DNA from 2 places in the Modestobacter sp. SYSU DS0904 genome. Region 1 is predicted to be linked to the other one. Evidence: riboswitches for the same ligand, from Rfam matches in the RefSeq annotation. Region 1 holds a riboswitch; the other holds the start of a gene.
What was found. A riboswitch is a leader RNA that binds a small molecule or an ion and turns the genes downstream of it on or off. The one in region 1 is predicted to bind cyclic di-AMP.

Region 1 (3,410 bases):
GTCCTGCGGTATCTCGTCCTCGATGCCGGTGGCGCCGATGAGGTAGGGCGCCGCGTCGATCCGGAAGCCGGAGACGCCCAGCTCCAGCCAGAAGCCCATGATCCGGTGGATCTCGTCCCGGACGTCGGGGTTGGAGATGTCGAGGTCGGGCTCGGACGAGTAGAAGCGGTGCAGGTAGAACTGACCGGCTTCCTCGTCCCACGCCCAGTTGCTGTCCTCCTCGTCGGGGAAGATGATCTTCCGCTCCTCCGCCGGCCGCTCGTCGGACCAGACGTACCAGTCGCGGTACTTGGCGTCGCGGCTGCGGCGGGCCTCGCGGAACCACGGGTGCTCGCTGGAGGTGTGGTTGACGACCAGGTCGGTCACGACCCGGATGCCGAGGTCGCGGGCGGTGCGCACGAACTCGACGAACTCCCCGAGGCTGCCCAGGCGGGGATCGACCGAGTAGTAGTCGGCCACGTCGTAGCCGTTGTCCCGCCGGGGCGAGGGGTAGAACGGCAGGAGCCACAGGCAGGTGATGCCCATCCCGCTGAGGTACGGCAGGCGCTGGGTCAGGCCGCGGAAGTCGCCCACGCCGTCCCCGTCGGAGTCCATGAAGCGCTCGACGTCCACGCAGTAGACGACGGCGTTCTTCCACCACTGGTCGCTGACGGCCGGATCGAACATGACGCGTCGCTACCCCGGTCGGCCGCGTCCGACCCGGGGAGACGGCCGGTGTCCCCTGCCCCTCGGGAGGGGCAGGGGACACCGTCGGTGCGGGTCCGGCTCCGGACGACCGGGGCCGGGCGGGTCAGCGCGCCTGGTAGCTCACGTGCGGGTGGTCGAAGTGGTTCGCCGTGACGCTGCCGCGGTCGCCCATGGGGCTCCAGGAGCCCGTCGGCGAGGTGAGCATGCGCTGCTGCCAGATGATGTACTTCACGCCCAGCTCGTCCCAGTTCGCGACGTGGTACTGGACGACCGCGTCCCCGAGGGCGGCGTCGGACATGACCATGAAGTCCAGTGCCAGCCCCGCGGGGTGGCCGTTCATGTCGGCGGCGCCGGGCCGGGTCCCGCCGATGGTGACACCACCGGCGCCCGGCACGTTGCTGACGACGGCGTCCGCCGCGGACGCCACGTGCGGCTGCACCGGGCCCGCGGTGTTGGTGATCCGGGCGACCGCGGACTGCGGCGCGGCGATCAGCGCCTGGACCGGTGCCGGTGCCGGTACCGGTGCGGGAGCAGCCGCCCCGACGCCGGAGAGGAACAGCACCTGCCCCGGGGTGATGGCGTTCGGGTTCCCGCCGATGACCCCGGCGTTGCGCTGGAAGAGCCCCCGCCAGGACTGGCCGTGGGCCGCGGCGATCGCGGCGATCGTGTCGCCCGGCTTGACGGTGTACTGGTCCCCCTGCGCAGCTGCGGGTGCAGCGACGACCGCGGGGGGCGGGCTGGTGGGGTGGGCCTGGGCCGGGGAGCTCAGGACGCCGAGCGTGACGACGGAGGCGCCCGCCACGACGGGGAGGCCCACGAGGACCTCACGGGTACGGACGAAACGCGGTGCGCGGTGCTTAGACATGGTGATCTCCGATCACCGCCGCCGGGGTTAGCTGTCGGGTTCGGGCGATCGGTGCCCGGCCGGCGATGCCGGCTTCACCCCGAGGCGCGCTGGCTGGTGGTGTCAGCGCGCCGTGTGCGGTGGGTCCCCCACCCCTGCCCTGAATGCTCAGGATGACGACCGGCAGGCAGGGTTTGGCGGACCGGCGCCACGCCCACGAGGCGGGCGTGACCGGAACGTTATGTTCTGGAACCGCCCGGTGTCGCTGTGGTGCCGATCACGTCAGCGGCGCGTCGTGGACGGCACGCCGACGGCGCCCGGAAAGACGCCCGACACGGTCGTCGATGCCTGCCGTCCGGGCACCGCGGCCCGTCCGGGGTGGTGGACCCCGGTACCGCCGCTGGTGCGCGGTCGTGGAAAGTGGCACGGGTCGAGCCTGACGGGCAGGCGCGGCAGCGAAGGGCAGCTATGGGTGACGACGCAGGCATGACCGAGCACGCCGGCCGGGAGAGCGCTGCCGTGGCGCCGGGGGAGCGGCTCTACGCCGGCTGCGACCCGCTCGGCTACGAGCAGTTGCTGACCGAGGAGGAGCGCGGCCAGCTGTGGCGGCTGCGCCGGTTCCTGGACGGCGAGGCGCGACCGCTGCTGGCGGAGTACTGGGAGCGCGCGGAGTTCCCGGCGCAGCTCGTGGCCCCGCTGGCCGCGCTGGACCTCATCGCCCCGCCGTCGCTGACCGCCGGCGGAGCGGCGACCCGGTCGCTGTTCACCGGGTTCCGGAACTTCGAGCTGGCCCGCACCGACGCCTCCCTGGCCACCTTCTTCAACGGCCAGTCGGGGCTGTTCCGCACCACCATCGAGCGCGGCGGCAGCGCCGAGCAGGTCCGCCGGTGGCTGCCCCGGGTCGACTCCTTCGCCGCGGTGGGCGCCTTCGCCCTCACCGAGCCCGACCACGGGTCCGACGTCGCCGGCGGGCTGGAGACCACCGCCCGGAGGGAGGGCGACACGTGGGTGCTCGACGGCCGGAAGCGCTGGATCGGCAGCGCCGTCCTCGCCGACGTGCTTGCCGTCGTCGCCCGCGACGTCGCCGACGGCCAGGTCAAGGCCTTCCTCGTGCCGCGGGACGCGCCCGGGGTCGAGCTGGCCACCATCACCGGCAAGACGGCGCTGCGGATGGTGCAGAACTCCGACATCACCCTGCGTGCGGTGCGGGTGCCCGAGGAGGACCGGCTGGCCCGGATCACCTCCTTCCGCGACGTGGCCGACCTGCTGCGGTCCATGCGCTCGGGCGTCGCCTGGTTCACCGCCGGGGTGCAGGCCGGGGCCTACGAGGCCGCGCTGGGGTACGCCGGCTCCCGGGTGCAGTTCGGCCGGCCGATCGCCGGCTTCCAGCTCGTGCAGGAGAAGCTGGCCACGATGCTGGGCAACCTGGTGGCCTCGCTGGGCATGGCGGTGCGCGTGGCCCAGCAGCAGGACGCCGGCGTCTACCGGGACCAGGACTCGGCGATGGCGAAGTCCTGGACGTCGGTCCGCATGCGCGAGACGGTCGCGCTGGCGCGGGAGGTCGTCGGCGGCAACGGCGTGCTGCTGGACCACGACGTCGCCCGGTTCTTCGCCGACGCCGAGGCCATCTACACCTACGAGGGCACCTACGACGTGAACGCCCTCGTCGTCGGCCGGGCCATCACCGGCATCAGCGCCTTCACCTGACCGCGGCACCCGCCGCCGGGCGACGGCCACCGGGAGAGCCCGGCGCGGGGGAGTCGGGTGCAGGGGAGTCGGGGCTGCATGACGTTGCGGGTGTGCAGCGCGGAGAGCTCGGTGGCCTCGTCGTCGGGGAACCCGAGCTGGTGCAGCCGCTGCCGGCGCCCCCGTCGTCCAT
Region 2 (3,410 bases), on a different contig from region 1:
GCCGCGCCGCTGACCGCGTACGAGCAGTCGGCCGCCGAGGGAGTCCCGTCGGCGTCGGTCCAGTGCACCGTGACGCCGTCGGCGCGGGTCTCCAGGGCGGTGACCGTGGCGCCGGTGACCAGGTCGGCGCCCGCGGCGCGGGCGGCGGTGGCGATCGCGCCGCTGACCGTGCCCATGCCGCCGACCGGCACCCGCCAGCGGCCGGTGCCGTTGCCCACCAGGTGGTAGAGGAAGCACCGCCCGGCCAGCCCGTCGGCGGCGTGCACGTCGGCGAAGGTGCCGATCAGCCCGTCGGTGAGGGCGATGCCGCGCAGGTCGTCGTCGGTCAGGTGGTCGGCGACGACGTCGGCCAGCGGCCGCTCGCGCAGGTCGTGCCAGATGGCCGGGTCGCGCAGCCGGCCGGTGAGCTCCGCCTCGCCGGGCAGCGGCTCGGTGAGGGTGGGCGCCAGGTCCTCGGCCAGGGTGGTCAGCCGGCCGTAGAACCGCTGCCAGCCGGCCAGTTCGCCGTCGCCACCGGTGAGCGCCCGGAAGGACGCCGCCGTCGCCGGCCCCTCGTCCCGCTCCACCAGCAGGCCGCGGTGCCGGCCGTCGCGGTGCAGCGGGGTGTACGAGGCGACGGCCCGGTCGACCAGGCGGACCGGCAGCGCCAGGTCGGTCACGATCCGGTCGGGCAGCAGGCTGACCAGGTAGGAGTACGCCGACAGCCGGACGTCGACCCCGCCGAACACCTGCTGGCTGACCGCGGCGCCGCCGAGCACGTCCCGCCGCTCCAGCACCAGCACCGACCACCCGGCGCGCTGCAGGTAGGCGGCGGCGACCAGCCCGTTGTGCCCACCGCCGACGACGATCGCGTCGTACCGGGCCGCGGTGCTCACCCCAGCTCCCGGGCGAAGAAGACCGCGTGCGGGTCGTCGGCACCCACGTAGTGCCCGAACGCCTCGATCGGCCGGTAGCCCGTCGAGGTGTACAGCGCGATCGCCTCCGGCTGCCGGACGCCGGTCTCCAGGCGCACCGTCGTCCAGCCGCGGGCCACCGCCTCGGCCTCCAGCCCGGCGAGCAGCAGCTTGGACACCCCGCGGCCGCGCGCGCCGGGAACCACGTACATCCGCTTGATCTCGGCCTCCGCCGCGCCCAGCGGGCGCAGGGCGCCGCAGCCGATCGGGGTGCCGTCGTCGTCCCGGGCCAGCAGCACCACGGCGACGTCGGCGGCGGACGGCGGCACCCCCGGCTCGCCGGTGCCGTCGTAGCGGGCGCGCAGCTCGACCTGCTGGGCGGCGGTCAGCGCGGCGACGTCGGGGTCGTCCCAGGGGGCGGTGGTGAGGGTGGGCACCGGTCCATCCTGGCGCGCCGCGCTCCGGGCCCCGCTAGCAGGCTCCGGGTCGGCGGTCGGGGAGCGCCGCGCCGGGAGCGCCGTGGGACCGCGGAGCCACGACGGCGCTGAGCCGCGCCGTTGCTCGCGGAGCGTGACGGACGGTCGCCGACGGCGGTCGGGGTTCCCCGGCCCGGCCGCGGTCGGGGGCGCTGCCCGCGTCCGGCCGGGTGCCCAGCTCGGGAAGCGTGTCGGCCGCCCGACCGCGGTGTCCGAGACGGCCGACACGCCCGATCCGGCGCGCCTGTCACGCTCGGTGAGCGTGTTGGAGCACACGCCGGGAGTTTCTCAACAAAATCGCAATGAGCCTTTGTCACGAGCCCATAACGCCCTTACGGTGGGCGACGGTCCGGACGGGCTCCTCAGCCACCCCTCGGTGGCGACCGACCAGACCGCCGCCGAACTCCGCGGCCCGTGCACTCCGGCGGGCCAGGGGACCGGGGACCCACCGCAGCACTGGGGTGAAGCACCGCGCGGCCCAGCCGGGCCGCAGGTGCCGGGTGTCTTCCCACCCGAACCCGTCAGCTAACTCGGTAGGCGGCTCGTTGGAAGAAAGGACCACCCGCCGAACATGGCGAGTTCGCTCAACCCTGCCCGCCGCGGGTCCACCTCCCGCCGGGCGGTCGTCACCCTCCTCGCCGCCGGCGCCCTCGTGGCCGCCCCGCTGCTCAGCCCCGCGCCCGCCGCGGCCGAACCCACCACCTCCGCCGAGGCGGCCACCCTGGTCGCCGAGCGCGCGCACGAACTCGAGGTCGTCACCGAGCAGTTCAACGACGCCCGGGTCGAGCTCGAGACCAAGCAGGCCGAGGTCGACGCCGCGGCCGCCCGGGTCGAGGCCGCCGAGGCCGCCCTGGTCGGCGCCCGGGACCGGGTCCGCGAGGTCGCCCGCAGCGCCTACACCGGCGACCAGCTGAGCACCCTGCAGGCGATGCTGACCAGCGACTCCGCCGACGAGCTGCTGGACCGCGTCGGCACGCTGGGCTCCATCGCCGACCACAACAACGGCATCCTGGGCGAGGCCGTCACGGCCGACGAGCAGGCCACCGAGGCCCAGGCCGCGGCCGAGACCGCCGCCACCGAGGCGCAGCGCCAGCTGGACCAGGTCGAGAAGCAGCGCACCGACCTGAACAAGCAGATCGCCGAGTACCAGGCGATGTACGAGCGGCTCTCCGCCGCGGAGCAGGCCGCCTCCCGGGCCGAGGCCGAGCGCCAGCACGCCGCCGAGGCCGCCGAGGCCGCGGCGGCCGATCAGGCCGCCGGGTCCGCCGCCGGCTCCGCCCCGGCTCCGGGGGCCCGCGCCGGTGGGGGCAGCAACGCCGCCCGCGGCTCGGCTCCGGCTGCCGCCCCGGCGCCGTCCGCCCCGGTGGTCGCCTCCAGCGGCGCCGCGGCGACCGCGGTCAGCACCGCCATGGCCCAGCGCGGCAAGCCCTACGTCTGGGCCGCGGCCGGTCCGGGGTCGTTCGACTGCTCCGGCCTGGTGCAGTACGCCTACGCCGCCGCCGGCATCAAGGTGCCGCACTCCAGCCGGGCGCAGGCGACCATGGGCCGCGCGGTCTCCCGCGGGGAGCTGCAGCCGGGCGACGTCATCGCCTTCTACTCGCCGGTCAGCCACGTGGGCATCTACATCGGCAACGGCCAGATGGTGCACGCGCCGACCTCGGGCGACGTCGTCAAGGTCGCCAGCATCGACGTGATGGGCAGCATCACCGCGATGCGGCGGATCGCCGGCTGACGCCAGCGCCTCACGACGGTGCCCCGGTCGCCTCACGGCGGCCGGGGCACCGTCGTCTCTGGGCCCTGGAACGGCCCCTCCCGGGTCCCGCCCTGAGCCTGCGAAGGGTGGGAGGAGGGGGTCCTTCGTCACATCCGGGAGACCGGGGCGCCGGTGGTTCGTTGTCCCCGGTCGTGGCTGCCCGTCTGCTCGCCCCCGCCCCCGTTGCCCGCACGTTCCGCGTCGTCGCCGTCGCCGAGGCGGTGTCCTGGGCGCTCCTGCTCGCCGGGATGTTCGTGAAGTGGGTGCTGGGCACCTCCGAGCTCGGGG

Region 2: it holds a riboswitch for cyclic di-AMP, as region 1 does, so the genes downstream of both, ACI79U_RS04035 (C40 family peptidase) here and ACI79U_RS14150 (LysM peptidoglycan-binding domain-containing protein) in region 1, are expected to answer to the same signal.

The regions. Positions count from the first base shown of each region.
Region 1 is NZ_JBJHAQ010000021.1:34,343-37,752, reverse strand. Features, by position in the region: gene ACI79U_RS14155 (alpha-amylase family protein) at 1-666, opposite strand, end outside; gene ACI79U_RS14150 (LysM peptidoglycan-binding domain-containing protein) at 791-1,552, opposite strand; cyclic di-AMP (ydaO/yuaA leader) riboswitch at 1,554-1,727, opposite strand; gene ACI79U_RS14145 (acyl-CoA dehydrogenase family protein) at 2,018-3,238, shown strand.
Region 2 is NZ_JBJHAQ010000004.1:93,314-96,723, reverse strand. Features, by position in the region: gene ACI79U_RS04045 (phytoene desaturase family protein) at 1-875, opposite strand, end outside; gene ACI79U_RS04040 (GNAT family N-acetyltransferase) at 872-1,330, opposite strand; cyclic di-AMP (ydaO/yuaA leader) riboswitch at 1,756-1,925, shown strand; gene ACI79U_RS04035 (C40 family peptidase) at 1,941-3,101, shown strand; gene ACI79U_RS04030 (DUF3817 domain-containing protein) at 3,275-3,410, shown strand, end outside.